Regions from separate parts of the Telluria sp. B2 genome, predicted to be linked through region 1. Evidence: riboswitches for the same ligand, from Rfam matches in the RefSeq annotation. Region 1 holds a riboswitch; the other holds the start of a gene.

Region 1 (14,876 bases):
GCATTTCTCGCTGTGGAGCGACCTGCAGCAATGGTGCGTCTGGCAACTGGTCGCGCAACAGCACGACCTCGGCCCGACCCTGTACGGCATCATGTTCGACCAGGAGGGCAAGCAGCGCCAGGGCTGCGCGGTGTTCCATGCAGGGATAGGCGGGACCACGGCCGAACAGCTGCGGCTCCAGCTCTACACCTATGTGCATGAACTCGGGCACTGCTTCAACCTGATGCACTCCTGGCAGAAGGAATATGCCTCGCCGTCGAAGCCGAACCGTCCGGAGTCGCTGTCCTGGATGAACTACCCGTGGTACTACCCGAAGGGCGGCGCGGCGGGATACTGGAGCAGTTTCGATTTCCGTTTCGACGACGAGGAACTGATCCACCTGCGCCATGGTTTCCGCAACGACGTCATCATGGGCGGGAACGATTTCACCGTGGGAGCTTCGCTGGGACGCGAGGTGATGGCCGACCCGATCTCCGACGAGTCGGGCCTGGTGCTGTCGATCTCGACCCACCAGAAGAGCTTCGCGCTGGGCGAGCCGGTCGTGCTCGAACTGAAGCTGAGGACCACCGACACGCGCGGACGCCGCGCCCACACCTGGCTGCACCCGAACTACGGTCTCGTCAGGGTCGTCATCAGCAGGCCGGGCGGGCAGGTGTGCGCCTACGAACCCCTGATCGACCACCTGGTCGGCGACCGCCAGACGGTCGTCGGCGTGGGCGACGAGATCAAGGACAGCGCCTACATCGGCTACGGCAAGGGCGGCTTCTACTTCGACCAGCCGGGGCAATACCGGGTCAGGGCCGCCTATGCCGCGCTCGACGGGTCGCAGGTGCTGTCGGACATCCTGACGATCCGCGTGCGCTATCCGGTCAGCGAAGACGACGATAAACTGGCCGAACTGTTCCTGGGCGAGGACCAGGGCGCGCTGCTTTACCTGCAGGGTTCGGACAATGAGACCCTGCGCTCGGGCAACGAGGCCTTCGACGAGGTGCTCGACCGCTTCGATGCCCATCCGCTGGCGACCTATGCCCGCATGGTGAAAGGCGTGAATGCCGGCAGGACCTTCAAGACCGTGAATGCCGGCGCGGGCAAGCTCGTTACCGTGCGTCCGCCGAAGACCGAAGAGAGCATATCGCTGCTCTCGCGGGCGACCGACGCCCAGGTGCTCGATCCGGTGTCGCAAGGGGAGGTGCTGTCCTGTCTCGCCTATGTCCAGAACGCGATCGGGGACGAGGAAGGGGCGAAGCGCACCCTGAAGAAAACGCCGGGACGGGGCAGCCGGAAGGCCTGAGTGAATCCCTGGGCGCATCGGGGCTGGACCGCCGCCGTGCTGGCGGCGGTCTTGTCTGAACAGGCCTGCGATACCCGCGGCCTGTCCAGGGTTCCTGTCGCAAAAACCGAGAATGCGAGGACGATGATGACATTACGTGTAAGGCTGGGCGAGGGCTTTCAGAACGATACGGTGAGCGTGCGGGTCAACGGCGAGCAGGTGTTCCACAAGGCCGGGGTCAGCACGGACTGGACGATTTCACGGGCCGATTCGGTGGAGGTGAAGACCGCCGGGGCTAGCGTGCAACTGGAAGTGACGGTGGAGAACGGGCCGCGCGCCGTCCAGGACATCCAGCCGGCCCAGACTCCCTTCGTCGAGGTGCGCCTGGTGAGCGGCGAGCTGCAACTGCTGCCGATGGACGGGGAGCCGCCGATGTTGTGACCCACGCCGGAAAGGATGGGCTATAATCCTTTCCGTTGCCGAATTGGCAGCAAAACGCTAGGGGTCCTGCTGGTGCGACAAGCGCCACGCGGGTGAGAAATACCCTCTGAACCTGATCTGGATAATGCCAGCGAAGGGAAGCTTCCGAGATAACGCGGTCGTGCGCACGCACGCGCCTGCACCACTCTCCGCCTCCTTTGCTGGCTCCTCACGCAAAGGAGCCACATGAATGCCCCGCTGAAGTTCGACGCCGCCACCGCCCGGGTGGACAGCGCCGCCATCGAACCCTTCCCGAATTCGACCAAGGTCTATATCGAGGGCAGCCGCCCCGACATCCGCGTGCCGATGCGTGCCGTCGCCCAGAGCGACACGCCGGCCAGCTTCGGCGGCGAGACCAACCCGCCGGTCTTCGTCTACGATACCTCCGGTCCCTACACCGATCCCGCCGCCAGCATCGACATCCGCCGCGGCCTGCCGGCCCTGCGCCGCGGCTGGATCGACGAGCGCGGCGACACCGAGGAACTGCCGGGACCGAGCTCGCGCTACGGTCAGGAGCGCCTGCAGGACGCCAGCCTGGACGCGCTGCGTTTCGAGCTGACGCGCAAGCCGCGCCGCGCGAAGGAGGGCGCGAACGTCACCCAGATGCACTACGCGCGGCGCGGCATCATCACGCCCGAGATGGAGTTCATCGCCCTGCGCGAGAACCTGCGCCGCAAGGAGTACCTGGCCGCCCTGGAAGCCTCCGGGGCTATGGGCAGGCGCACGGCCGAGCTGCTCGGGCGCCAGCATCCGGGCCAGTCCTCCGGCGCGGCCATCCCGCCTGAAATCACCCCGGAATTCGTGCGTGAGGAAGTGGCGCGCGGACGCGCCATCATCCCGGCCAACATCAACCATCCGGAAAGCGAACCGATGATCATCGGCCGCAACTTCCTGGTCAAAATTAACGCCAACATCGGCAACTCGGCCGTCACTTCCTCGATCGGCGAAGAGGTCGAGAAGATGACCTGGGCGATCCGCTGGGGTGCCGACAACGTGATGGACCTTTCCACCGGCAAGCACATCCACGAGACGCGCGAATGGATCATCCGCAACAGCCCGGTCCCCATCGGCACCGTGCCGATCTACCAGGCACTGGAAAAGGTCAACGGCAAGGCCGAGGACCTGACCTGGGAGATCTACCGCGACACCCTGATCGAACAGGCCGAGCAGGGCGTCGACTACTTCACCATCCACGCCGGCGTGCGCCTGGCCTTCGTGCCGATGACGGCGAAGCGCCTGACCGGCATAGTCTCGCGCGGCGGCTCGATCATGGCCAAGTGGTGCCTGGCCCACCACAAGGAATCCTTCCTGTACACGCATTTCGAGGAGATCTGCGCGATCATGAAGCGGTACGACGTCGCCTTCAGCCTGGGCGACGGCCTGCGTCCGGGCTCGATCTACGACGCCAACGACGAAGCGCAACTGGCCGAGCTGAAGACGCTCGGCGAACTGACGCAAATCGCCTGGAAGCACGACGTGCAGGTGATGATCGAAGGGCCGGGCCACGTGCCGTTGCACATGATTCGCGAGAACATGAGCCTGCAACTGGAACAGTGCCATGAGGCGCCGTTCTACACCCTGGGCCCGCTCACCACCGACATCGCGCCCGGCTACGACCACATCACCTCCGGCATCGGCGCCGCCCACATCGGCTGGTACGGCACCGCCATGCTGTGCTACGTCACGCCGAAAGAGCACCTGGGCCTGCCCGACAAGGAGGACGTCAAGGACGGCATCATCACCTACAAGATCGCCGCCCACGCGGCCGACCTGGCCAAGGGCCATCCCGGCGCCCAGATCCGCGACAACGCGCTCTCGAAGGCACGCTTCGAGTTCCGTTGGGAAGACCAGTTCAACCTCGGCCTGGACCCCGACAAGGCGCGCAGCTTCCACGACGAGACCCTGCCGAAAGATTCGGCCAAGGTCGCCCACTTCTGCTCGATGTGCGGCCCGCACTTCTGCTCGATGAAGATCACCCAGGAGGTGCGCGAGTACGCGGCCGCCAGCGGCGTCGGCGAAGAAAAGGCGCTGGCCCAGGGCATGCAGGAAAAGGCGATCGAATTCGTGCGCGGCGGCGCCAGGCTCTATCGCGAGGTCTGACCATGCTGGAGATCGAACTGAACGGAGAACCCCATCAGGTGCGGCCGGGCGGCTCGCTCGGCGAGCTCGTCGAGGAGCTTGGCATCGGCAAGCAGGCAGTGGCGCTGGCGGTGAACCGCCAGGTGGTGCCGCGCCAGCAGTGGAACGAACGCCTGCTCGTGCAGCGGGACCGTGTGGACATCGTGCGCGCCATCGGTGGCGGCTAGAGGACCTACCCCGGCAGGGACGAGTCGTTGCTGACGCGCCTGACAAGCGGGGGCTGCGTTGCTCGTCGTTGCATGGCTCGCCATGCGGCCTCCTCGCGCCTTGCCCGCGCTTGCCATCCATCGTCATCAACTTCCTCTTCCCTACCGGGATAGGTCCTAAAGGAGAACATCATGAACCAAGACTTCCTCACCATTGCGGGCAAGCAGTACCGCTCGCGCCTGCTGGTCGGCAGCGGCAAGTACCGCGACCTCATCGAGACCCGCGAGGCTACCCTGGCGGCCGAAGCCGAGATCGTGACCGTGGCGATCCGCCGCGTGAACATCGGCCAGGACCCGAACGCGCCCAGCCTGCTGGACGTGCTGCCGCCGTCGAACTTCACCATCCTGCCGAATACGGCCGGCTGCTATAACGCCAAGGACGCGGTCTACACGCTGCAGATGGCGCGCGAGCTCTTGAATGGCCACAAGCTGGTCAAGCTCGAGGTGCTGGGCGACGAAAAAACCCTGTTCCCGCACATGCCGGAAACCCTGAAGGCGGCCGAGACCCTGGTGCGCGACGGCTTCGACGTCATGGTCTACTGCAGCGATGACCCGGTGCAGGCCAGGATCCTGCAGGAGATCGGCTGTGTCGCCGTGATGCCGCTGGCCTCGCTGATCGGCTCGGGCATGGGTATCCTGAATCCCTGGAACCTGTCATTGATCATCGAGCAGGCATCGGTGCCGGTGCTGGTCGACGCCGGCGTCGGCACGGCGTCGGATGCGGCCATCGCCATGGAGCTGGGCTGCGACGGCGTGCTGATGAACACCGCGATCGCGGCGGCGCGCGAGCCGGTGCGCATGGCGCGGGCGATGAAACTGGCGGTGCAGGCCGGGCGCGAGGCCTGGCTGGCCGGGCGCATGCCCAAGCGCTTCGCCGCTTCCCCATCCTCGCCGCAGGAAGGGCGCATCGCATGAGCCATCCCGCCGTGCCGGCGGTGCTGGTCTTCGCCGGCCTCGACCCCGGCGGCGGGGCGGGGCTGGCGGCCGACGTGCTGGCCATCGCCGCCCAGGGCGCGCATGCGCTGCCGGTGGCCACCGCGCTGACCGTGCAGGACAACAACCGCGTGCATGCCGTCCAGCCGGTCGACGCCGGCTTCGTGCTGGCCCAGGCCCAGGCCCTGGTCGCTACCTGCGACATCCGCGCGGTCAAGCTCGGCATCCCGGGCAGCCGCGCGAATGCGCGCGCGATCGCGGGCCTGCTGCGTACCCTGCGCGCGCGCGACCCCGGCCTGCCGATCGTGCTCGATCCGGTGCTGGCCAGCGGCCATGGCGACGCGCTGGCCGAAGACGATCCGCTCGACATCGTGGGCGAATTGCTGGCGCTGGCGACCATCGCCCTGCCGAACGAGCCGGAGGCATGCGCCATCGGCGACTTCCCCTGCGAGCACCTGCTGCTCACCGGCGGGCACGGCGAGCGCCGCTTCGTCGAGAACCGCTGGACCACCCACGGGCGCCTGGTGCGGCGCTGGCGCTGGCCGCGCCTGCCCGGCGAGTTTCACGGCAGCGGCTGCACCCTGGCGGCCAGTGTGGCGGGCCGGCTGGCGCTGGGCGAGCCGATGGAAGCGGCGCTGGCCGCCGCCCAGGCCTACTGCCACGACGCGCTGGCGCGCGCCTTCGTCATCGCACCGGGCCAGCGCATCCCGCGCCGCTTTTTTCTTTCTAACGCGCTTCAAGGAACACCATGAGGAACACCATGCGAGGACTGTATCTCGTCACCCCGAACTGGAACGACACCGAGCGCCTGCTCGCCAGCACCGAAGCGGCGCTGCGCGGCGGCGCGGCGCTCGTGCAGTACCGCCACAAGGAGGCCGACGCGGCCCTGCGCCTGGAGCAGGCGGAGGCGCTGCTGGCGCTGTGCCGGCGTTACGGGCGCCCCTTGGTGGTGAATGACCACCTCGACCTGTGCGTGCGTCTCGACGCCGACGGCGTGCACCTGGGCGGCACCGACCTGGGCATCGAACAGGCGCGACGCCAGCTCGGGCCCGAAAAAATCGTCGGTGCTTCCTGCTACGGCCAGATGGCGCTGGCGCGCGCGGCCCAATTGGCCGGGGCCAGCTATGCGGCCTTCGGCGGCTTCTATCCGTCGCAGGTGAAGAAGTACGACTTCGTCACCGATCCCGCGCTGCTCGACCAGGCGCGCGCCGAACTGGCGCTGCCGATCGTCGTCATCGGCGGCATGACGGCGGCGAACGCCGCGCCGCTGGTGGCGCGCGGAGCCAGCATGGTGGCGGCGATCACCAGCGTGTACGGCGACGCCGATCCGGAAGGGGCGGCGCGGCGCTTCGCCAGCCTGTTCGCATAGCGGTGGGAAAGCGCGGATTTCCGGCCGCGCCGAAGCTCTATACTGGCGTGGTCGACAATGGATCAGGGAAGTGGGGTACAACTTTGCACGAATACAAAATGCAATCGTCAAGGCAGCACGGCAAGCTGTTGGCTGCGTTGGGGCGAAGCTTGTCCCGAAATCGCTTGTTGGCGATATCGCTGTTGGCAAGTGCCTCGCCGGCACTTGCAATCCCCCCGCCACCGCACAAACCTCCTCTGCTGCGCGAAGCCAGGATGACTGCGATGGTTCAGTTAATCGAAGCAGATAATGGACGCGTAACCAGGGTTACCAGGCTCTGTCAGGTCAGCGGAAAGATTCCTGTCTATGCCGATGACGGCAATGCCGCTTCCTTTCATAGTTGGAAGGTTCCGGGTTGCAGCATGTCCAGGAATGGAGAGAATCTGGCTGTATCGGTATGGGGAGCAAAGGCGATATCGAAAGACTTTGTTTCCTATGCGACTGCAACCGTGAGCGTCGTCCCGCCCGATGCGGTCCGGCTCTGTCCCGATTTATGTGGGCCACAACCATTGGCCGATTCTCGAGCAGAAATTCGGGTAAGCGGTTCTCCCAGGTCCATGAGGTTCAGCTTGAACGCGAACCCTGTTTCCATGTTGAACGCCAAGCCAAGCGTTTGGCTCGAAGCCGATATCGAGATTGTTGACTGATTTGCCACGCTGGAACGGTTGACACTTTAGTTGCGGCAGCGAGACAGGCAGAGAGGTCCGGCGCATTCCCTGTTTATTGCCGCAAGGCAAAAATATATAATGCCCGGGACTTATCTCATTTGTACTGGACGCACATGGACACTAACTTGATGAACGACGGCGTGCTCGAGGCACTGGCTTTCAAACTTGGCAACGAAGAATACGGTATCAAGATTTTGAAAGTGCAGGAAATCCGCGGCTACGAGTCGGTGACGCGCATCGCGAGCGCGCCGGAACACGTCAAGGGCGTGGTCAACCTGCGCGGCACCATCGTGCCGATCGTCGACATGCGCATCAAGTTCAAGCTCGGCACGCCGACCTACAACCAGTTCACCGTCGTGATCATCCTGAACATCCAGGACCGTGTGGTGGGCATGGTGGTCGACTCGGTCTCGGACGTGATCTCGCTCACCCCCGAGCAGGTCAGGCCGGCCCCGGACATGGGCGGCGCCCTGAATACCGACTACCTGATCGGCCTGGGTACCGTGGACGAGCGCATGATCATCCTGGTCGACATCGACCGCCTGATGTCGTCCGAGGAAATGGGCGTCATCGACAGCGTCGCCGCCTGACGCGCCAGTGGAGTCGACGATGAAACAACTGAAGGTAGGAACCCGCCTCGGGCTGGGGTTCGCCCTGGTACTGGCCATGCTGCTGGCGGTGATCGTGTTCGGCATCGCCAAGCTCGGCGCGCTCAACGAGGGCACCAGGGTGATGGCGCTGGAAGCCTATCCGAAGGTGGTGGTGGCCCAGAACCTGGCCGACCGCGTCAACCGCACCGCGCGCACGCTGCGCGACCTGCTGTTGCTGGACGAGCCGGCGGCGAACAAGAAGAACCTCGCGACGCTGGCCACCAGCCGCAAGGAAACCGACGAGATGTTCGCCCAGCTCGACAAGCAGATCGTTTCCGAGTACGGCGTGAAGAAACTGCGCGTCTACAAGGCTGCGTATGCGCAGTACATCGACGCCGTCGACCAGGTGCTCAGGCTGCACGCCGCAGGCGAACGCGAGGCGGCGGTCGCGCTTCTGCTGGGCCCGGCGCGCAAGCTGCAAAGCGCCGTGTTCATTGCGTCCAATGAAGTGATCGAACACCAGGGCGACACCATGCAGGCCACCTACGAGGCGGCGGAAGCAAGCTATGCCCTCGGCCGCAACGCCATGCTGGTGCTCGGCGCCCTGGCCCTGCTGGGCGGCGCCGTAGCGGGCACCCTGATCACGCGCTCCCTGCTGCGCCAGCTCGGCGGCGAGCCGGGCTATGCGGCGCAGGTGGCCGGCGAAATCGCGGCCGGTAACCTGGCGGTCGCGATCGAGACGCGTGCCAACGACCGCTCCAGCCTGCTGTACGCGATCCGCGGCATGCGCGACAGCCTGGCCGGCATCGTCAGCCAGGTGCGCAGCGGCACCGACGCCATCGCCCTTGCCTCGGGCGAGATCAACGCCGGCAACCAGGACCTGTCGAGCCGCACCGAACAGCAGGCCTCCTCGCTCGAGGAAACCGCCTCGTCGATGGAAGAACTGACTTCCACCGTGCGCCAGAACGCCGACAATGCGCGCCAGGCCCATCAGTTGACGGCCGCGGCGTCGGGCGTGGCGCTGCGCGGTGGCGAGGTCGTGGCCCAGGTGGTCGAGACCATGGGCGCGATCAACGTCTCCTCGCGCCGCGTGGTCGACATCATCGGCGTCATCGACGGCATCGCCTTCCAAACGAATATCCTCGCGCTCAACGCGGCGGTCGAGGCGGCGCGCGCCGGCGAGCAGGGGCGCGGCTTCGCGGTCGTGGCCTCGGAGGTGCGCAACCTGGCGCAGCGCTCGGCCGCGGCAGCCAAGGAAATCAAGCTGCTCATCGGCGACTCGGTCGAGCGGGTCGACGCCGGCAGCGCGCTGGTGGCCCAGGCCGGCGCGACGATGCAGGAAGTGGTCGAGAGCGTGCGCCGCGTGAGCGACGTGGTGGCCGAGATCAGCGCCGCGACCGCCGAGCAGAGCGAAGGCATCGAGCAGGTCAACGGCGCGATCGCACAAATGGACCAGGTGACCCAGCAGAATTCGGCCCTGGTCGAGGAAGCCGCGGCGGCGGCCGAGTCCATGCAGGAGCAGGCCGGCCGCCTGCACGCGCTGGTGGCGGTGTTCCGCCTGGCCGAAGGGCAGGGCGCGCCGGCAGCTGCGCCAGTGCCGGCCCGTACTGCGGCGACGCCGGTCCGCGCCCTGGCGCCGGTGGTGGCAAAGCCTGCACCGCGCCAGCCCGCCGCTACCGGGCCACAGTCGGCCGCGCAGCGCAAGGAGCCGGTCACTGCGGGGAACGACTGGGAAGAGTTCTGAGCGTTCTCCTGCGAGGGTGAAAGCATCCCGCCTCGTGGCAAAAGCAAACCCGGTGGGCACGGGGCGCCCACCCTACAGGTCTTCGCGGAGCGGCGGCGAGGGCCATGCTGCATCCTCTCGCCTGCCAAGAGCATAAGCATAGTCAAATTAATTCGTTCCAAACCGCAACACCGGGCGGCTATAGTTCGCCTGTCAATGCAACACACACACGCCGTATGCCTCACTCCTGCTTCACCTGTCCCTGCTGTCCCGCACTATGCTGCCGCTCCTTGATGCGGCCGAGCATGTGCACCTCTTCCTGATTCGCACCGCCCGCACCGCCTTTTAAACAGCGCTGTTCACCCGACCCGGCTGCATGCCAGGGACGGCGGCGCCGTATTCGCATCCAGTTTTCTTACTTCATCAAACAATATGTTCAAACCACTCGCCATTGCCCTGGCTGTCGCCTCGGCCTTCCCCGCCATCTCCGCCGCCCAGCAGATGGAACGCGTCGTCGTCACCGGATCGAGCATCCGCACCACCCAGAAAGAGGGCGCCAGCGCCGTGCAGGTGCTCAGCGCCAGGGACCTGGCCGCCAGCGGCAAGACCAGCGTCGCCGACGTCCTGCGCTCGCTCTCGGCCAATAGCGGCAACAGCTACAACGAGCAGTTCACCGCCAGCTTCTCGGCCGGCACCTCGGGCCTGTCGCTGCGCGGCCTGGGCCAGAAGAACACCCTGGTCCTGGTCAACGGCAAGCGCGTCAGCAGCTATGCCACGGCGCAGAACCTGCAGGAAGTCTTCGTCGACCTGAACAGCCTGCCGATGGCGGCGGTGCAGCGCATCGAAGTGTTGAAGGACGGCGCCTCGTCGGTCTACGGTTCGGACGCGGTGGCCGGCGTGGTCAACATCATCCTGTACAAGGAGTTCACCGGCACCCAGGCCAGCGTCCAGGTCGGTAAATCGACTGAAGGCACCGGCCAGGACGAGCGCAGCTTCGCACTGCAGACCGGCGCCGGCGACCTGGCGGAAAAGGGCTGGAGCGTGGTGTTCTCGGTGGACGGCACGAAGCGCGACAAGCTGCAGCAGAGCGACGTGGCGTGGATGCGCGGCTCGGACTTCCGCGACCAGCCGAACGGCATGCTGGCCTGGACCCCGACCAACTACTTCGGCACCGACCCGACCCGCCTGCTCGGCGGCGTCCAGGGCCTGCTGGCGCTGACGCCCTATGGCGAGATCACCCCGGGCAAGAGCGGCCAGGTGCTGGCGTATAACCCGGCCCCCTACAAGACCCTGGTCCCCGGCGTCGAGCGCCTGCACACGTCGCTGCGCGGCACGCTCAAGCTGAACGACAACGCCGAAGCCTATGCCGACCTGCTGTACGGCTACAGCAAGGCCGAGCAGACCTTCAGTGCCCCGCTCACGGTCGGCAGCGGCCTGCGCGCCTGGAACGACGAGCGCCAGGCGCTGGACGACATCGCCGTGGTGCTGCCGGTCGGCCACCCGAACAACCCGGGCAGCACGCCGCTGCCCTTCAACGCCACCCTGTTCGACCTCGGCCCGCGCATGAAGCAGGACAAGGTGGACTTCCACCGCGTGCTGTTCGGCGTGAACGGCAGCTGGCAGGGCTGGGACTATGATGCATCGATCGGCCACTCGGCCAGCAAGATGAAGGAAACGGTGCAGAACTTCGTCAACCGCTACGAGTTCGAAAAGGTGCTGCTTGATGGCAGCTACAACTTCGCCGACCAGTCGCAGAACAGCGAGGCGGTGCGCGAGCGGCTGCGCCTGTCGACGCTGCGCCCGGCCAAGGCCGAACTGCTGGTCGCCGACTTCACCGCCTCGCGCACCCTGGCCGAACTGCCGGCCGGCGCGCTCGGCTTCGCCGTTGGCGCCCAGTGGCGCCAGGAGAAGATGGACTCGCAGACCTCGTCCGCGGTCCTGACCGGCACCGAACTGCGCCCGGCCATCAACATCATCGACGGCCAGCGCAAGGTCGGCGCCCTGTTCAGCGAGCTGAACATCCCGGTGCTGAAGGACCTGAGCGTCAACCTGGCCGGCCGCGCCGACCACTACGACGACTTCGGCAGCGCCTTCTCGCCCAAGGGCAGCGTGCGCTGGCAGGCCGCGCCCTGGCTGCTGCTGCGCGGTACCGTGTCGCGCGGCTTCCGCGCGCCTTCGCTGCCCGAGATCACCAACTCGACCGCGGTGAGCTACGGTTCCGTGGTCGACGCGCGCGACCCGATCTCGCCGACCCAGCCGCGCGGCGTGACCAACATCACGATCGCCAACGACGCCCTGCGTCCGGAACGCGCGAAGAACATCAATCTCGGCTTCGTGATCGCACCCAACGCCAACAGCAGCATCGGCATCGATTACTACCGCATCCGCACCAGCGGCGTGATCGGCACCGAAAGCGCGGACAACATCCTCGCCAATGAGGCGGCAGCGCCGGAAAAGGTCGCGCGCGACGCCGACGGCCGCATCGTGACCCTGTACCGCCAGTACGCCAACATGGGCGACCGGCTGGCCAGCGGCATCGACATCGACCTGCGCCACCGCATCCGTAACACGGGCTGGGGCAGCCTGAACCTGAATGCGCAGCTGAGCCGCGTGTTCAAGTTCTCGGAGCCGCTGTCCGTGGGCGCGCCGCTGACCAACGGCGCCGGCACCAACTGGTTCGGCTCGATCCCGAAGTGGCGCGGCGTGACCTCGGCGACCTGGGAGCTGGGCGCGTGGAGCAACACCCTGAGCTGGAACTACGTCGACGGCTACGCCCAGCCGACGCGTAACTTCGAGCGCGTGGCCTCGATCGGCACCTTCGACCTGAACGTCGGCTACAAGCTCAGCGAGGCCACTTCGCTCAACTTCGTGGTGCTGAACCTGGGCGACGAGAAGCCGTCGTGGACCTCGTCGAGCGCGTTCTTCGACAACACCCAGACCGATCCGCGCGGCCGCTTCGCCTCGGTCAAGCTGAGCCACAAGTTCTAAGGCAAGTCCTGAAGGCATGCCGGCCGTGCACGCATCGTGCCCGGCCGGCGCAGTGGTTTGCCCGGGTTTGCATACAATAGGCGCGTCTCCATGCTTACCGAAGAGAAGCCGATGCGCCTGCTCCGCCTGATCGTCCATACCCGGCGTCATCCGTCCGCCATCCTGCTGCTGGCCCAGTTGCTGGGCATGCTGCTGTATCCCTTCCTGGAGCGGACCCAGTTCGGCCACGTGACCTTCAATGCCTTCGGCATCGTCATCCTCACCTTCACCACCAACATGGTGCGGCGCACGCCCGGCCATACCTGGATCAGCGCGGCCATGGCCGTGCCGATCATCGCGCTGCTGACGGCGCAGATGCTGTTCGGGCTGTCTTACCTGCAACCCTGGTCCTCGGGCCTGGAAGCGCTGTTCTACTTCTATGCGGCCGGCAGCCTGATCGCCTATATGATGGAAGACCGCAAGGTCACGCGCGACGAACTGTTCGCGGCCGGCGCCACCTTCACCCTGCTGGCCTGGGGTTTTACGCATCTCTACATCGTGGTCCAGGCCCTGTCGCCGGGCTCCTTCGCCTCCGCCATCAATTCCGACCTGCCGCGTACCTGGACCGAGCTGAATTACCTGAGCTTTGCGCTGCTGTCGAGCACCGGGATCGGCGACGTCATTCCGCTCACCGTGCAGGCGCGCGCGCTGGCCAGCGTCGAGATGTTTGCCGGCGTGATGTACCTGGCGACGGTGGTGGCGCGCCTGATCGGGCTGACGATGCAGCCGCGTCCCAAGGACTGAGCCGATAAAAAAATGCCGCTCGGCTTGCGCCGGACGGCATTCGCGCCAGCGCGGCTGGCTTATTTGCCGCAGCCCAGCGACTTGATGCGGTCGTAGGCGGCTTTCGCCTGCACCAGGCCGTAGCCATACTTGGTGTCGCGGCCGGCGGCGCCCAGGTCTTGCGCGCTCTTGCCGAGCGAGCTGCGGATCTGGACGGCGGTACAGGTCGGGAAGTAGCTCCAGACCAGTGCCGCGACGGCCGACACGTGCGGCGTGGCCATCGAGGTGCCGTCGTAGTAGGCGTAGTTCGAGGTCTTGATGCCGACGGTGGCGGTCTGGCCCAGCTGGCCCTTCATCGCCGCGCCCTCGAGATCGGTGGCGGTGACCGACGGGATGTTGGTCACGGTAGTGCCCAGCGTGCCGCCGAAGGAGCCCGCCACGTTGTTGTACACCACGGCGCCGACGCCGCCGCTGGCCTGGCAGTTCGAGACCTTGGTCGAGAAGTCCACCGTGCCGCGCTGGATCAGGCAGACCTTGCCCGACACGGCGGTGTTGACCTTGTCGCCGATGCCGAAGTCGGCCAATGGGGCGGTCGCGGTCTTGACCGGCGAGCCTTCCATCGCGCCCGGCGCGTAGGTGGTCGAGCCCACCGTCAGGACGGCTTCCTGGCCGGCGCCCATCGGGACGGTCGACAGCACGCCGACGCCGGGACCTGCCAGCTCGACCTTGCTGTTGTACTGCGAGAAGGTGGCCCACTGCTTGTTCTCGTCGACCGCACCGACCGAGACCACGCTGGCGTAGCCGGCAGGGTAGGATGCGCGGGTGTTGCCGTCGTTACCGGCGGCGGCGATGCTCAGGATGCCGGCCGCTTCCAGCGAGGCAAAGGTGTTCTTCTCGGTGTTGTTCGACATCGAGCCGCCCAGCGACATCGAGATGACGTTGGCGCCCGCGGCCTTGCACTTGTTGGCGGCCGAGGACAGGGTCGACGAGTAGGCCCAGGCGTCCTTGCCGAAGACCTTCACGATGTGCAGCTTGAGCTGCTTGTTGGCGTTCACGCCGACCACGCCGGTGCCGCTGTTGTTGATCGCAGCGATGGTGCCGGCGACGTGGGTGCCGTGGTGGTTCTCGTCGGTGTACCACCAGCCGGTGCCGCTGTCGTATTCGCCGGTGACGGCATTGCCCGATAGGTCTTCGTGGCTGTTGTCGTAGCCGGAGTCGATGATGCAGACCTTGCGGTTGGCGGCAACGGAGTCGGTCAACTGGTCGGCCTGGACCATCTTGATGCCGTAAGGCACCAGCTGGCCGGTGGCATACGGCGTGCCGGTCGACGGGCTGGTCAGGGCCAGCGGATAGCGCCTCGCGTCTTCCTCGACGTACTCGACGTTCGGGTTGTTCTGCAGGCCCTTGAGGGCTGCGACGGGCACCTCGATGGCCATGGCGTTGGCGCCGAAGATTTCGTGTTTCACTGCGCCTTTGGCGGCGGCGACGACGCCTTTCACGGCCGCTTTCGCGCCTGGCTTGAATGCAACGATGACGCGGGTGGTGTCCGCTGGCGCGGCGCTGGCGGAATTGCAGAGCATCCCGGCGGCGGCCGCAAGCATGCACAGGCTGAGGGTGGTTGACGCGCGGGTGAATCGTTGAACCATGTGACTTCTCCGTATGAAAGCCTATAGGAATGCCGCGATCTCTATGGTCGCGTGCACGTTTGG
Region 2 (14,876 bases), 2.7 Mb from region 1:
CTTTTTTCACGTGCAGGTCGACGTCCTTCACGGCCAGGGTTTCCACCTTGTCGGTGCGGTAGGTCTTGCTGACCTTGTTCAGTCTGATCATGGTTTTCCCTTTGTTATATTCGTTAGTCGTTGATGCGGATGCTGTCCAGGTCCTTGAAGGCGCGGGTGTTCGAGACGATGAAGCGCTCGCCCGGGCGTGCGCCCGACACCACCTCGACCAGCTTGCCGTCGCTGCTGCCCAGCTGCAGGGTGGTCTTGCGCGCCACGCCGTCCAGCACGGCGAAGGCCGGCTGGCTCCCGCTGCCGTTGAAGGCTTCGCCGGCGTCGAGCACCAGGGCGCCGTTCTTCTGGTCGGTGACGATGTTGACGTCGACCCGCATCTTGTTGCGCAGCAGAGGGTGATGCGGCTGGTCCAGGTCGATCAGCAGCTTGACGGTGCCGTTCTGGATCTCGGGCAGGATGGTGTGCACGCGCCCGGCGAGCCGCTCGCCGTTCTGCTCGACGCGAACATGCTGGCCGGGCGCCAGCAGGCGCGCATGGAAGTCCGAGAGGGTCGCCTCGACGCGGTAGTTGTTCAGTTCCGACACGCGCGCCAGCAGCTGGCCGGCCGCCACGCTGGCGCCTTCCTCCTGCACCAGCGAGGTCAGCATGCCGGAGAACGGCGCGGTAACCTTCGCCTGGGCCAGCAGGCGTTCCTGCTGGGCGATCTGCTTTTTCAGGATCTCCTTCTGCAGGTTGGCCGCATCGACGCTGCCAGCGGTGGCGCGGCGGCTGTCGGCGATCTGCTCGCGCTGCTGGCGCAGCTGGATCTCGGTGCGCTTCACGTTCAGTTCCGCCCCCAGCAGGTCTTCGCCCGACACCAGGCCGCTCTGGCGCAGCTTCTGGTTGCGCTCGTGGCGGGCGCGCGCCGACAGCAGGTCGAGTTCGAGCAGTTCGATGGCGCTGGCGAGCTGCTTGTGTTTCTGTTCCAGTTCCACCTTCAGCAGGGCGATGCGGTTTTCCTGCTGCGCCAGCTGCTCCTGCAGGGCGTCGAGCGCGAGGCGGATCTCGCGGTCGTCCAGTTCCAGCAGCAGCTCGCCGGCCTTGACCTGCTGGCCCGGCTTGGCGTGCACCCTGGACACGCGGCTGACGACCGGGCTGGCTACGACTTCCTCGTGCACGGGAATGACGACGCCGGCGGCATTGACGGTGTTGGCGACGTCGCCGCGGCGCACCGTCGAGACGACGATGTCGGCGGCGTCGACGCTGGGCCGCAGCACGCGGTTGACGCCCCAGCAGGCGGCCACGAAACCGGCGAACAGGAGAACGCCGGCAAGGATGCGGATGCGCCGGCGGCGGAGGAGGAAAGCGGGGTCGAGAGCCTGGTCCATGATGCGTGCTTGATTGTTGTCGTTCTCCTTATTGCAAGGGCCGTGCCAGCCCGCTTTGCCCCGTACGGCGGGCGTGCAAGGCCATGGACCTGCCCGGCTGCGAACAATGGTGTCCGGATCCGGACGGTTCGGCTTGCGCATTCCGGCGCCAGCTCGCATAATCGCCTGCTGACCTGCGGCGCAGCCTGCACGCGCAATGCAGCACCGAATGCATCCATGGTCCCGTCCGCGCACGGTCCCCGCCTTCCATCGAATCGCCCGCATGAACGAAACACTCGCCGTCCTCGGTTTCAGCACCACGCCCCTCGAACTGATCTCGTTTGCCCTGGCGGTGACGACCGTGCTGCTCAACGTCCGCCAGAACCACTGGGCCTGGCTGTTCTCGATCGCCTCGTCCGCGACCTATGCCGTGGTGTTCTTCGACGCGCGCCTGTACGGCGACAGCGGCCTGCAGCTGGTGTTCATCGCGGCCTCGATCTGGGGCTGGACCCAGTGGCTGCGCGGCGCCGGGGAGACCCGCCTGGTGGTCACGCGGCTCGACAGGGCGGGCTGGGCCTGGGCCATCGCGGGCTGGGGCGCGGCCTTCTTCCTGCTGTCCTGGTTCCTGAAGAACTACACGAATACCGACGTGCCGCACATGGACGGCTTCCTCACCGCCGGCAGCCTGGTCGGACAGCTCCTGCTGGCGCGCAAGAAGGTCGAGAACTGGACCGTGTGGATCGTGGTCGACGTGCTCTACGTGGGCCTCTACCTGTTCAAGGACCTGCATGTGACGGCCGTGCTGTACGCCGTGTTCGTGCTGCTGGCGGCGCGCGGGCTGCGCGCCTGGAGCAACATCGCGCGGGTGGCGCGATGAGCGCGCGTGTGATGGACACGGTCCTGCGCATCGCCGTCCTCGGCGCCGAGTCGAGCGGCAAGTCGACCCTGTGCGAGGCGCTGGCCCAGCGTTACGGCACCATCTGGGTGCCGGAATACCTGCGCGAATTCGTCGACACGATGGGACGCGTGCCTTTTGAAAGCGACCAGTTCGGCATCGCGCGCACCCAGCGCGAGCGCGAGGAAGCCGCCGCCGCGCGCGCGAAGCGCTACCTGTTCTGCGACACCACGCCGCTGATGACGGCCTTGTACAGCCGCGTCTACTGGGGCAGGGTGGATGCGCAACTGGCGGAACTGGCGCGCAGCCACGACTACGCGCTGACCCTGGTCACCGCGACCGATACCCCGTGGACGCCGGACGGATTGCAGCGCGAATCGGAAGAGGTGCGCGAGATGGTGCACCGGATGGTGCTGGCCGAGCTGAACGAGAGGGGCATTCCCTTCGTGCTGATAGAAGGGGACCTGCCGCAGCGGCTGCGGCAGGTGGAGCGAGCGCTGGAAGCGCTCTAAGAGCGCCTAACAAAATCGCCATGGCTGCGTTGCAGCGCCTCGCCGTACTCTCGTACTGTCTTCGGCGCTGCGCCTTGCCCTGACGGTCTTGTTAGGCGCTCTAAGTCAGAAGTCGAACTAGAAGTCGAACTGCGCGGACACGCGGAAGGTGCGCGGCGCGCCCGGCAGCAGGTAGCCGCCCAGTTGCTGGGTGACGTCGCGCCAGTAGAACTTGTCGAACAGGTTGTCGACGCGTGCACGCAGGGTCACGTTCGTGCTCCCCATCTTCATGCCGTAGGCCGCGCCCAGGCCGAACACGTGGTAGCCCGGCACGTAGACCGTGTTCTCCGGATCGAAGGATTTCTTGCCGGCGTACTGCCACTGGCCGCTGACTTTCAGGCCCGGCACCGCGGGCACCGCGTAGTCGGCCCACAGCGTGGTCTTCAGTTCTGGCACGTTGGTGACGCGCTTGCCGTCGTAGCGCGCGTCGCCCGTGCCTTCCTGCTTCGCGCGCAGCGCCATCAGGGTGGCGCCGTAGGTCAGGGCGCCGCTGGTGCGCTGGGCCGCCAGCTCGAAGCCGCGGTGCTTCTGGTCGCCATTGCGGACAAAGGTGTTCGCTTCGTTCACGTATTCCAGGCCGGTGCTGATCTGGAACAGCGCCGCAGTGACCGCCACGTCGCCGAAGCGGCCCTTGGTGCCGAGTTCGAACTGCTTCGAGCGGTTCGGGCCCAGGTCCTGGTTCTGGTTGGTCGTTTCCATTTCGGCGACGCCGCCCGACTGCAGGCCGTGGGCGACGGTGCCGTACACGTTCCAGCTCGGCGTCACACTGTAGACCAGCGAAACGCTCGGCAGCAGGTAATCGTCCTTGCTCGAGGTCGGCCCCAGTTCGAGTTCAGGCGTCTGGGTGCTGGCTATCTTCGTGTAGCGCAAGCCCGCGTGCAGGGTCAGGTCCGGCGTCAGGGTCACGATGTCCTGCACGAAGAGCGAACGCTCGCGCTCGGTGAAGCGTTCCGAGACCGGGCCGGTGGTCGGGTTGCCCGGCGCCGGGTCGACGACCAGGTTGTTGTAGATGTTGCTGTAGCCGGCGTAGTCGTAGACGTAGTCGCCGTAGCTGTTGTGGCGCTCGGCGTAGCCGAGGCCGGCGGTGAACACGTGGCGCAGGCCCCCTAGCGCGAAGCGGCCCTGGACCTGGGCCTGGACGCCGAACGGGGTCTTGCGCTCGCCCACGCTCTGGTAGTCGTACACGTCGTAGTCGCCGTTCGAGCAGTAGCCCGGGTAGAAACCTTCGCCCTCGTTGCTGCAGCCGTAAGGGAAGGCCGTGTAGTCGTCGCGCTTGAACCAGTGCTTGTTGGCGGTGACCGTGGCGCGCCAGTCGGCGTTCAGGCGGTAGTCGAAACGCAGGCCGAAATTGGCGCTGTCGGTGTCGACCGGTTTGGTCCAGGGCTGGGCGTTGAGCAGGGTCTTGGCCGAGACGCCGCGCGGCAGTTCGACGCCGCGAATGAGCTGGTAGCCGGGGGCGGTGATCTGTTCCTTGTGCTGGAAATCGGCATCGAGCTGCAACAGCGCGTCGGGGCTGATCTGCCAGTCGAAGGCGCCGGACACGAACTGGCGCTTGCCGTCCGCGCCTTCCACGTAGGAGCGCAGGCGTTCGGCGGCGGCATTCACGCGGTAGCCGAAGCGCTTGTCCTCGAAGCGGCCGCCCAGGTCGACGGCGCCGTACAGCGTGCCGCGCTCGCGCGCTTCCACGGTCACCGAACGCAACGGGGTGTCGGTCGGGCGCTTGGTAACAAAGTTCAGGATGCCGCCCGGCGCCGCCAGGCCCGCCTGCATGCCGGCCACGCCCTTCAGCAGTTCCAGGCGTTCCTTGTTCTCCAGCGGGATTTGCGTATCCGCGGGAATGGCGATGCCGTCCTTGCGGTAGCCCGAGTTATTGTTCAGCATGAAGCCGCGCACCGAGAACTGCTCGGCGTAGCCGACCGCGTTGTAGGCGTCGCCGACCGAGGCGTCGTAGGCCAGCGCGTCGGTGGCGCTGCGGATAGCCAGGTTCTGCATCTGCTCGCGGCCGAAGGCGCTGATCGAGGCCGGGGTGTCCATGATCGACATCTCGGCGAAGCCGCCGACGCTGGCGCGGTCGCTGACCGTCCACTTGCTGCCGGTGACGACGACCGATGCGATCGGCTGCTCGGTCTGCACGGTCTGTGCCGATGCGGAAGCGCTGAACGCCTGTGCGATGGCGCAGGCGAGGAGGGAATGCTTGAAGACAGGTTTCATTGGTTTGCTCGTTTTCGCACGCCACGTTGTCGATGGCGCACTGCTTTGAAAAAAGCCGGAGCCAACGTGGGGGAAGGGCAAACAAGGGTAGGAACTGCGTTGCGCTTTCCTTCGCTGGCATTATCCAGATCAGGTACGAAGGGTATCTCTCACCCGGAACGCGAATTCCAGGACCCCTAGCGAAGGCGCGAGTGTACCACGGGTTTTTGAGGATGTGGTGGTTCTGTCAATTGACGGGGTTGCCGGCGCTTGACCCGATACCGTCGAGCATCCGGGGTGTCTTAGGGTGGGCTCTTGAGCCCACGCGGTCTCGCCGGTTGAGCAGACGGTGCCATGAGCTGAGTCGGGATGCTTGAGTGTTGTAGGGTGGACACCTGTGTCCACGCGGTCTCAAGGGGTGATCAAACGCGGCGAGGGTTGGATGTCAACACTTGCGTGGAGGGCGTTCTGGTTGCGTTGCGGCTTTCATGGGCACGACCGCGTGGGGGCATTGAGTCCAGTGGCCTCAATGACGAGCCCACCCTACGAAAACCTCAAACTTCCGCCGCTTCGCGCAGCGGCGCCGCATGCTCCCGGTGCGCCCGCGCATGCAGCAGGTGGCGCTGCAGCGTGGCGCGCGCCGAATCGCCGATCGCGCGCCAGTACTCGCGGCGCTGGGCCGCGCGCTTGCGGTGCTTGGATGGCATGTCGGCCAGCGGTTTCAGGTAGAAGGGCAGGGGAATCAGCCAGGTATCGCCGGCCATCTCGGTCCCGCCGAGGATCTTCCAGAAGCCGTCGTAGGCATTCGCGAAGTGCTTGACCTCGAGCGGATCGTAGGCGATGTGGGCGGTGCATTTCACGGCCACCACCTGCTCCACGCCGACCGCCTGGGCCACGCCCTGCATCGCCGCAAAGCAGAAGAAGCTGGGCGAGTTGTTTGGGAAGGCGTTCTCGAAAGCCTCGAAGGCCGGGCCGGAATCGGTCCAGCGCCCCTGGTTGCGCGCGATGAAGGGCACCAGCCCGGCCGGCAGGCCGGCAAGCGCGCCGTCGATCCAGGAGAAGGACAGCCGGTGCAGCACCTTGCCGTCGGCGACCAGGGCGATGGTGAGGTCGCCTTCGGCGTTCATGCGCGAGGCCATCTCCAGGCGGATCAGGAAATGGCTGCCGTTGGCCTCGTGCTGCCACAGGGTCAAGCCGCCGCTGGCGTACACCGCCTGCTTGTAGGCGGCGTCGAAGCTGGTTTCCTCGAAACGGTAGTGCGACAGCACGCATTGCACGCGCTGGCGGCTGCTCAGGCCCTTGACCAGGTAATCGCGGTGGCTCAAGTGGTGGAATACGTCGTCGCTCGCATTGGCGGCGACATAATTGCGCACGACGTCGAGCTGGCACAGCGCGGCGTGGTCGCGCCAGAACAGCAGCACGCGGGCACTGCGCAGGACCGACATCATGCGCGAAGAGAGGGGCAGATGGCCGCGGCGGGCCAGCCAGTGTTTGGTCAGGTGAGCGAAAATCATGGTGGCGCTCCGTTGAAGGCAATGGTTTACGCTATGGTGTCCTACCTGCCCGGCGCTGGCGGTGATATTGCTCAACGGAAACAGATTCTCTGAAGCAATTTTCTCGGCGCTAAGACGACGGTTCGCGACCACGATATGGCTCCTCCAGGTGTGCATATTCTTGCCGAACGCTTCGGTTCGTTTCTTGCCAGAATAACACGAGCGGCGCGCGGTCCCGCCGATTTTTGTCCGATACTGCCGGTTCATCACGGCGGAGGACACCATGGCTTGCGAACTGTACTATTGGCCCGGCATCCAGGGCCGCGGCGAATTCGTCCGGCTGGCGCTGGAGGAGGCGGGCGTCGACTATGTCGACGTGGCGCGCGGACTGAAAGGCATGGAGAAGCTGATGGCGGCGCTGAAGGAAGACGCGCGGCCCGCTTTCGCGCCGCCTTTCCTGCGGGTCGACGGCATGACCATCGGCCAGACGGCCGCGATCCTGATGTTCCTCGGCGAGCGCCACGGCCTGGCGCCAAGCGACCCGGCGGGCCGGATCTGGACCCACCAGCTGCAGCTGACGATTGCCGACCTGGTCGGCGAAGCCCACGAGACCCACCATCCGGTCGGCGCTTCGCTCTACTACGAAGACCAGAAAGCCGAGGCGCTGCGCCGCGCCCGGGAATTCACGGCGCAGCGCATCCCCAAGTTCCTCGGCTACTTCGCGCGCGTGCTGGGGCAGCAGGACTACCTTCTGGGGCCGCAGCTGACCTACGCCGACCTGTCGCTGTTCCAGGTGCTCGAAGGCCTGGACTACGCCTTTCCCAAGGCAACCGGACGGGAGCTGAAACGCCATCCCCAACTCGACGCGCTGAGGCAACGCGTGGCCGTCCGGCCGCGGATCGCTGCCTACCTCGCTTCAGGCAGGCGCATTCCGTTCAACGAGGAAGGGATCTTCCGGCGCTATCCGGAGCTCGATGCGTAAGAGGACTCAGTCCCACTGCGGCGCAAAGTCGGGGCTGACCAGGCGTTCGCCGCGCTCGAGCGCGTCGATGGCCGCGATGTGCGTCGCGTCCAGCGTGATGCGGCCTGATGCCAGGTTGCTCGCGAGGTTGGCGCGCCGGGTCGAGGACGGGATCACGGCATAGCCCTTGTCCAGCAGCCAGGCCAGCGTCACCTGGGCCGGCGTCGCCGCCAGGCGCTCGGCGATGGCCAGGATGACCGGGTCGCTCAGCACCTTGCCGTAGGCGAGCGGCATGTAGGCCGTGACGTGGATGCCGTGCTCGCGCGCAAAGGCGGCCACCGCGCGGTTCTGCAGGTAGGGGTGGAGCTCGACCTGGTTGGTGGCGATGTTCGCTGCGCCGACCGCGTCGATGGCCTCGACCATCAGCGGGATCGTGAAGTTCGAGATTCCGATCGCGCGGGTCAGGCCGCGCTCGCGTGCTTCCATCAGGGCGCGCATCGACTCTGCCACCGGCACCGCCGCGCCGGGCGAGGGCCAGTGGATCAGGGTCAGGTCGACCTGGTCGACGCGCAGCTTGTCCAGGCTCTCTTCCAGGCTGGGGATCAGCGCACCGCCTGACAGGTTCTCGGTCCAGATCTTGGTGGTGACGAAGACCTCGCCGCGCGGCACGCCGCTGTCCGCCAGGGCCTGGCCGACCTCGGCCTCGTTGCCGTAGATCTGGGCGGTGTCGATGTGGCGGTAGCCGAGGTCGAGGGCGTTGGCGACGCTGTCGATGGCCTGCTGGCCCTGCAGGCGGAAGGTGCCTGCGCCGATGTGGGGCATGTTGATTTGTTTGCTCATGTGATGTCCTTTTTGTGTTGAATTAAACGAGTTCCGCTTCACGCTGCGCCTGCGGCCGGGAAGCACGGCTGGCGTCGCGCCGGTCGAGGCGGCCGGCCAGCGTGGTCAAGGCCAGGGCGCCGGCCACGACCGCCGCGCCGATCGGCGGCGTGGCCATCAGGCCGAGGTTCTCGACGATGAGGCCGCCGCCCCAAGCGCCGAGGGCGATGCCGAGATTGAAGGCGGCGATGTTCAGGCCGGATGCCATGTCCAGCGCCTGCGGCGCATCCTTCTCGGCGCGCTGCACCACGTAGAGCTGCAGGCCGGGCACGTTGCCGAAGGCGACCGCGCCCCAGGCCAGCACGGTGGCGACCACCAGCACCGGATGCGGCGCGGTAAAGGTCAGTACGGCGAGCACGGCGGCGAGCAGGGCGAACACGATCTGCAGGGCGCGCACCGGGCCCTTGCGGTCGGCCAGGCGTCCGCCCCAGATATTGCCGGCCGCGACGGACACGCCATACACCAGCATCACCAGGCCGACGCTCGAGGCGGCAAAGCCGGCCACGTCCTGCAGGATCGGGGCGAGATAGGTGAAGGCGACGAAGGAGCCGCCATAGCCGAGCGTGGTGATGGCATACACCAGCAGCAGGCGCGGCTTCTTCAGCACCGCGAACTGGGCCGCGAGGCTGGCCGGCTTGGCGCCGCCGATGTTGCTCGGCACCAGGATGGCGCTGCCGATCATCGCGATCACGCCGAGCAGGGCGACGGCAAGGAAGGTCGACTGCCAGCCGAACTGCTGGCCGATCCAGGTGCCCAGCGGCACGCCGGTCACCAGGGCCACGGTGAGACCCGTGAACATCAGGGCAATTGCCCGCGCCGCCTTTTCCTTCGGCACCAGGCTGGTGGCGATGGTCGAGCCGATCGAGAAGAAGACGCCGTGGGCGAGACCGGTGAGCACGCGCGCAGCCATCAGGGCGGCATAACCGGGCGCGACGGAAGCAACCAGGTTACCGGCGGTGAACAGCAGCATCAGGCCGATCAGCAGGCGCTTGCGCGGCACGCGTGCGGTGAGGGCGGTCAGCACCGGGGCGCCGACGGCGACACCGAGTGCATACAGGCTGACCAGCAGGCCGGCCGAAGGCAAGGAGACGCCGAGGCTGGCGGCGACGTCGGGAATCAGGCCGACGATCACGAATTCCGTCGTTCCGATGGCGAAGGCGCTCAGCGTGAGCGCCCATAGTGCGAGTGGCATGGTAAGAGCCTTCCGTGAAAAGAAAGGCTGCAGTGTGAGCGATTCGCGGCTGCGGAAAAATCCTTTGCCGTACAATACACTTTTGACTGGGAGTCACGAATGATAGACGTAGAGGCCTTGATTGCATTCTCCGCAGTCATGGATGCGGGATCGTTTTCCGGTGCGGCCGAGCGCTTGGGCCAGACCCCTTCGGGCGTGTCGCGCACCATCGCGCGCCTGGAAAAACACCTGGGCCTGACCCTGCTGCACCGGACCACGCGCCGCCTGCAGCTCACGGACGAGGGCGCCTGGCTGCTGGAGCGTGCCCGCGGCCTGCTGGCCGACCTCGCCAACACCGAGGCGGAAGCGGCCGCGCGCCGTTCCCAGCCCTCGGGCCTGGTGCGGGTGAACGCGGCCACGCCGGCGCTCGACCACCTGCTGGCGCCCCTGGTGCCGGCCTTCCTCGACGCCTATCCCCTGGTGCAGCTCGAACTGACCAGCGGCGAGACCGTCGTCGACCTGATCGAGGAAAGGGCGGACGTGGCGATCCGCATCGGCCAGTTGCCCGATTCGACGCTCAACGCGCGGCGCCTGGGCACCAGCCGCATCCGCGTGCTGGCCGCGCCCGCCTATCTTGAGCGCCACGGCGCCCCGGCCAGCGTGGCCGAGCTGGCGCAGCACCGCCTGCTGGGCTTCTCGGCGCCGGCATCGCTGAATACCTGGCCGCTGCGCCACGATGGCGCCGAGGGCTACACGATCGCGCCGGCGGTCACGGCATCGAGCGGCGAGACGGTGCGCCACCTGGCCCTGTCCGGCGCCGGCATCGCCTCGCTCTCGGACTTCCTCACCCGCGCCGACCTGGCGGCGGGACGCCTGGTGCCGGTGCTGGCGGACGCCGCGCTGCCCTGGTCGCAGCCGGTATGGGCGGTGTTCTACAGGCAGGGCGCGCTGGCGCCGCGGGTGGCGGCGCTGGTCGACTTCCTGGCGCGTGAGCTGGCGACAGTGCTGGACGAGTAAAAGCGCCTGACAAGACCGTTTGCTTGTTCTGAGAGCAACAACGCCGTATACTGGATGATTTCGATGTCTGCAATAGGCCGATTGTGTTGAAAAACTCGGCGACGTTGGCCTCTGGGCAGAAATCCTGGCGGCCTGGACTGACAAGAACCGCCGCTATTGAACGATCGTGGAACCGTTGGATGTCTGAGACCTCGCGAAATCGTTGCCACTCGACTTTTTCAACACAATAGGCCAAAAGCAGTCATCACCAGATGGTTCGTTCGTGGGCCATCCACTGCGACACATCGCTGAGGGGAAACACAATGGTTTTCGAATTCAACGGAAAGCCTCCCGCAATTGAAGGAAGAATATGTGAAGGCTTTATCTGCCAAGGTTACGAGTTCAAAGGCGAATTGATTGCCACAGCAAATGTGACGTACCTGAAGTTCGGTGGCATATGGCACAGTTTGAGTTTCGATCCTGGCACCGTGCACTGGCGGATCTGGCCCACACAGCCGGAGCCGTGGGCCGTCGATGAGGAAGGATGGAATTATCCTCAGGTTGATGTGGGGGCTAGTGGGCTGATCGGTGTCGAACTCAAGTCGTACAAAACACTGTCCAGAGAGCGTGGAGCCGGCGTGCTGTTTGAATTCGAGAATGGCCGTGAAGTCCTTATCGAATCCATCGACGACATTACCAGCTACCAAGTAAGATAGCCTGCTGGTTCACTGCGAACTTGCAACGCCGAACGGCTGCTTTGGGGCCAGTAGCGGTCAGTCGCGAAACACTTCCTTCCCTCCGAAGCGGTAGCGTGTCACCCCAGATACACCCCTGATCTTGATTGACGCATGATGATTGAAATCCGACTCGCCCATATTGGCGAACGCCCGATAGTCAGAAATTTGCTGGAGCTATACCAGCATGATTTTTCTGAAATCAACGGGGCTGATTTGGATGAACATGGCCAATATGGCTACCACGATCTGGACTGCTTCTGGATCAACCCAACATGGTCGGCATATGTCATCACAGTTGACGGTAAGTGGGCGGGTTTCGCGCTGACGAATGACGATGTAATCACCCACGGAAACACGCGTGCCATCTTCGAATTCTTCGTGGTTCGAAAGTACCGCAGGCGAGGCGTCGGTAGACACGCCGCTCAAACGATCATGGAGATGTCTCCGGCAAACTGGGAGATCCGCGTCCTCGAGAAAAACGAAGCTGCCCGGCGCTTTTGGGCAGCACTGTTGGATGAAGTCTGGCCGGCGACGCATCATATGGCAACGCTGAACAACGAACACTGGCAAGGCCCGGTCTTTTCCGTCGACACACGTACTAGCGGACCTAAGGTCATCGTCTGCTCACCAAGATAGCGACTGTTTTCGCAAACAGCCTGCTGCATGAGCTGAGTACTTTCCCCGACGACCTTGCTCGCTTATGGCAGATCGTCGTTCGGCTCACCGTCGACCGACAACAGGCGGACGGCCCGGGTCCATGATCGTGCGACCCTGACGAGAATCCTGATTACCCCTCCGGAAACCGAACACGCTGCAAGTACCCGCCGCGTCCGTTTGGCGCAGCGCAGCACAGCCGTTTGTTGCATGAACTCCATGCCGGGATTACCCTCAATAGAGCAGTAGCAGTACAAGAACCCATCACGGTCACCCATCCTGAAAGGAGCGCATCATGAGTTCGGAAGTCAAGCCGGTCGAAGAGGGCATGCACACCATCACCCCGCACCTGGTCTGTGCCAACTGCCGCGAGGCCATCGAGTTCTACAAGAAGGCCTTCGGCGCCGAGGAAGTGATGGCGATGCCCATGCCCGACGGTAAGATCGGCCACGCGATGCTGCGCATCGGCGATTCGCCCCTGTTCCTGGCCGACGAATTTCCCGACTATGGCTCGCTCGGTCCGCTGGCATTGAAAGGCTCGCCCGTCACCATCCACCTGTCGGTGCCGAATGTCGACGCGCTCTGGGAGCGCGCCGTGGCCGCCGGCGCCAAGGTGCGCATGGAACTGGCCGACCAGTTCTGGGGCGACCGCTACGGCCAGCTCGACGACCCCTTCGGGCACCGCTGGTCGCTGGCCCAGCATATCCGCGACGTCTCGCCGGAAGAGATGGAAGAGGCGATGAAGCGCGAATGCGCCTGAGGCGCCGGCCGTTTTCCTGCGGCATGGGCAGGGCGGGCTGAGGCTGGCGCGACCCGTCCAGCCTCACTGGCCCGCCGGCTGGCCTCAGGCCGCCGCGGCGCTCAGGTGCTGGTAGAGGATGGCGCTGCCGATGATGATCAGGACCACGCCGCCGGCCAGTTCGGCGCGCTTGCCGGCCAGCGCGCCCAGGCCACGGCCCAGCATCACCCCGATGGTCACCATGAGGAAGGTGGCAAAGCCGATCGCGGCCGCGGTGACGAAGATGTTGGCGTCGATGAAGGCCAGGCCGGCGCCGACGATCAGGGCGTCGATGCTGGTGGCCACGCTGGTGATCGCCAGGCGCCAGAACGAGTGGCTCGAGGGCCGCTCTTCCTCGAGCTCGGGCGCGCTGCAGCCTTCGCGGATCATGCGCAGGCCGAGCAGGCCCAGCAGTACGAAGGCGATCCAGTGGTCCCAGGCCTGGACGTAGGGCGCGGCGGCCTGGCCCAGGGCCCAGCCGAGCAGGGGCGTAAGGCCCTCGATGACGCCGAAGATCAGGCCGGTCCGCAAGGCCTCGCGCAATTGGGGACGTTGCAATGCGGCGCCCTTGCCGACGGCGGCGGCGAAAGCATCGGTGGACATGGCGAAGGCGAGGGAAGCGGTTGCGGCGAAATTCATCGGGGTCTCGTTGCCGGGCGAACGCAAAGGCAGGCCCGCGCGGCCCGGACACGCACGCGGACTTGCCAAAGGTCTTGCCAACCGAACGTAACGCGGACGCTGCGCTGCCGGCTGCCCGTACCACGGCGCTGACATGCTGGCCGAGTATGTTGATACGGGAACTTCCTGGGACGAAGCAGGCTACTCCCCAATGGGTGCCGACATTATACCCGAGCATGGCGGCCTCAGCTCAGCCATAAATGTGAGCATTTGCACAAGAGCGCGGGGCCACGTAGACTGCGCAGGGAACCCGGCAAGTACGGGCACGCGCCATTTACCCGCCGGCCCCGTGCCGGCCAGACCAGGAGGCAAGCTTGGATACCCTTGACCACGACAGAGGCATGCACGACATCGACATCGTCGTCGTGCCGCCCACGCACGACCTCGGCGACGGCTTCAAGGTGCGCCGCGCGCTGCCCAGCCGCCAGCGCCGCATGGTCGGCCCCTTCGTCTTCCTCGACCAGATGGGCCCCCACGTCTTCGACGCCGGCCAGGGCCTGGACGTGCGGCCGCATCCGCACATCTGCCTGGCCACCGTCACCTACCTGTTCAGCGGCGAGATCCTGCACCGCGACAGCCTGGGCAGCGTGCAGCCGATCAAGCCGGGCGAGGTGAACTGGATGACGGCGGGACGCGGCATCGTCCATTCCGAGCGCACCGCCGCCGAGCGCCGCGCCGGGGCCTCCGACCTGTTCGGCCTGCAATGCTGGGTGGCCCTGCCGCGCGCCCAGGAGGAAGTCGACCCGGGCTTCGCCCACGTCGGCGCCGGCGAATTGCCCTTCATCGAGGACGGCGGCGTCAGCGCGCGCGTGGTCGCCGGCAGCTACTGGGGCAAGCGGGCCCCGGTGCCCACCCATTCGGACATGTTCTACGTCGACCTGAACCTGCAGGCCGGCGCGCGCATCGCCATGCCGGCCGAGTACCACGAGCAGGCCCTGTATATCGTCGAAGGCCGGCTCGACCTCGGCCGCGACGGCGTGTTCGAGGCCGGGCAGCTGGTCGTGCTCAAGCCGAAGGCCGAGGTGGTCCTGTCCGCGCCCGGCCCGGGACCGACGCGCGCCATGCTGCTCGGCGGCGAGCCGATGGACGGGCCGCGCTACCTGTCATGGAACTTTGTCGCCAGTTCGGAAGAGCGCATCGAGCAGGCGCGCCAGGACTGGCGCGCCGGCGCCTTCCCGCAGGTGCCTGGGGAAACCGAATTCATCCCCTTGCCCGAGACGCCAGGGCGACCGGTGCGCTACCCCTGACAGCCGGGCGGCGCCTTCGTATGGGCCGCCTGCCATCTAATTAAATAAGCAAATATTTGCCGCACGGAAACATGCAATCAAAACAATCCAGTGAATCCGGCCGGATCGCGGCCAGCAAGCGTGTGGAGGTCCGCCCATGAACGCCGCCGAGGTCCAGCGCATCGCCGCTTTTTCCGACGGGGCCGAAGGCGGCAACCCGGCCGGCGTGTGGATCGGCGCCGCCCATCCGCCCGAGGCCGAGATGCAGCGCATCGCCCACGAGGTCGGTTTCTCCGAGACCGCCTTCGCCGCGCCTCTGGACGAGGG

Evidence for each region. A riboswitch is a leader RNA that binds a small molecule or an ion and turns the genes downstream of it on or off. The one in region 1 is predicted to bind thiamine pyrophosphate.
Region 2: another riboswitch for thiamine pyrophosphate. It lies ahead of ACSUZJ_RS09175 (TonB-dependent siderophore receptor); the one in region 1 lies ahead of thiC (phosphomethylpyrimidine synthase ThiC).

Annotation. Positions count from the first base shown of each region.
Region 1 covers NZ_CP196525.1:4,807,726-4,822,601, reverse strand. Annotated here, with positions in the region: gene ACSUZJ_RS21310 (hypothetical protein) at 1-1,291, shown strand, start outside; gene ACSUZJ_RS21305 (hypothetical protein) at 1,415-1,711, shown strand; TPP riboswitch at 1,761-1,867, shown strand; gene thiC (phosphomethylpyrimidine synthase ThiC) at 1,937-3,850, shown strand; gene thiS (sulfur carrier protein ThiS) at 3,853-4,056, shown strand; gene ACSUZJ_RS21290 (thiazole synthase) at 4,228-5,010, shown strand; gene thiD (bifunctional hydroxymethylpyrimidine kinase/phosphomethylpyrimidine kinase) at 5,007-5,780, shown strand; gene thiE (thiamine phosphate synthase) at 5,789-6,397, shown strand; gene ACSUZJ_RS21275 (chemotaxis protein CheW) at 7,218-7,694, shown strand; gene ACSUZJ_RS21270 (methyl-accepting chemotaxis protein) at 7,714-9,438, shown strand; gene ACSUZJ_RS21265 (TonB-dependent receptor plug domain-containing protein) at 9,850-12,405, shown strand; gene ACSUZJ_RS21260 (ion channel) at 12,496-13,188, shown strand; gene ACSUZJ_RS21255 (S8 family serine peptidase) at 13,248-14,813, opposite strand.
Region 2 covers NZ_CP196525.1:2,044,145-2,059,020, forward strand. Annotated here, with positions in the region: gene ACSUZJ_RS09155 (ABC transporter ATP-binding protein) at 1-91, opposite strand, end outside; gene ACSUZJ_RS09160 (efflux RND transporter periplasmic adaptor subunit) at 114-1,361, opposite strand; gene pnuC (nicotinamide riboside transporter PnuC) at 1,624-2,217, shown strand; gene ACSUZJ_RS09170 (AAA family ATPase) at 2,229-2,747, shown strand; gene ACSUZJ_RS09175 (TonB-dependent siderophore receptor) at 2,865-4,997, opposite strand; TPP riboswitch at 5,087-5,185, opposite strand; gene ACSUZJ_RS09180 (DUF535 family protein) at 5,531-6,490, opposite strand; gene ACSUZJ_RS09185 (glutathione S-transferase) at 6,753-7,451, shown strand; gene dkgB (2,5-didehydrogluconate reductase DkgB) at 7,458-8,270, opposite strand; gene ACSUZJ_RS09195 (MFS transporter) at 8,293-9,501, opposite strand; gene ACSUZJ_RS09200 (LysR family transcriptional regulator) at 9,601-10,497, shown strand; gene ACSUZJ_RS09205 (hypothetical protein) at 10,800-11,192, shown strand; gene ACSUZJ_RS09210 (GNAT family N-acetyltransferase) at 11,325-11,849, shown strand; gene ACSUZJ_RS09215 (VOC family protein) at 12,163-12,627, shown strand; gene mntP (manganese efflux pump MntP) at 12,712-13,284, opposite strand; gene ACSUZJ_RS09225 (pirin family protein) at 13,665-14,570, shown strand; gene ACSUZJ_RS09230 (PhzF family phenazine biosynthesis protein) at 14,707-14,876, shown strand, end outside.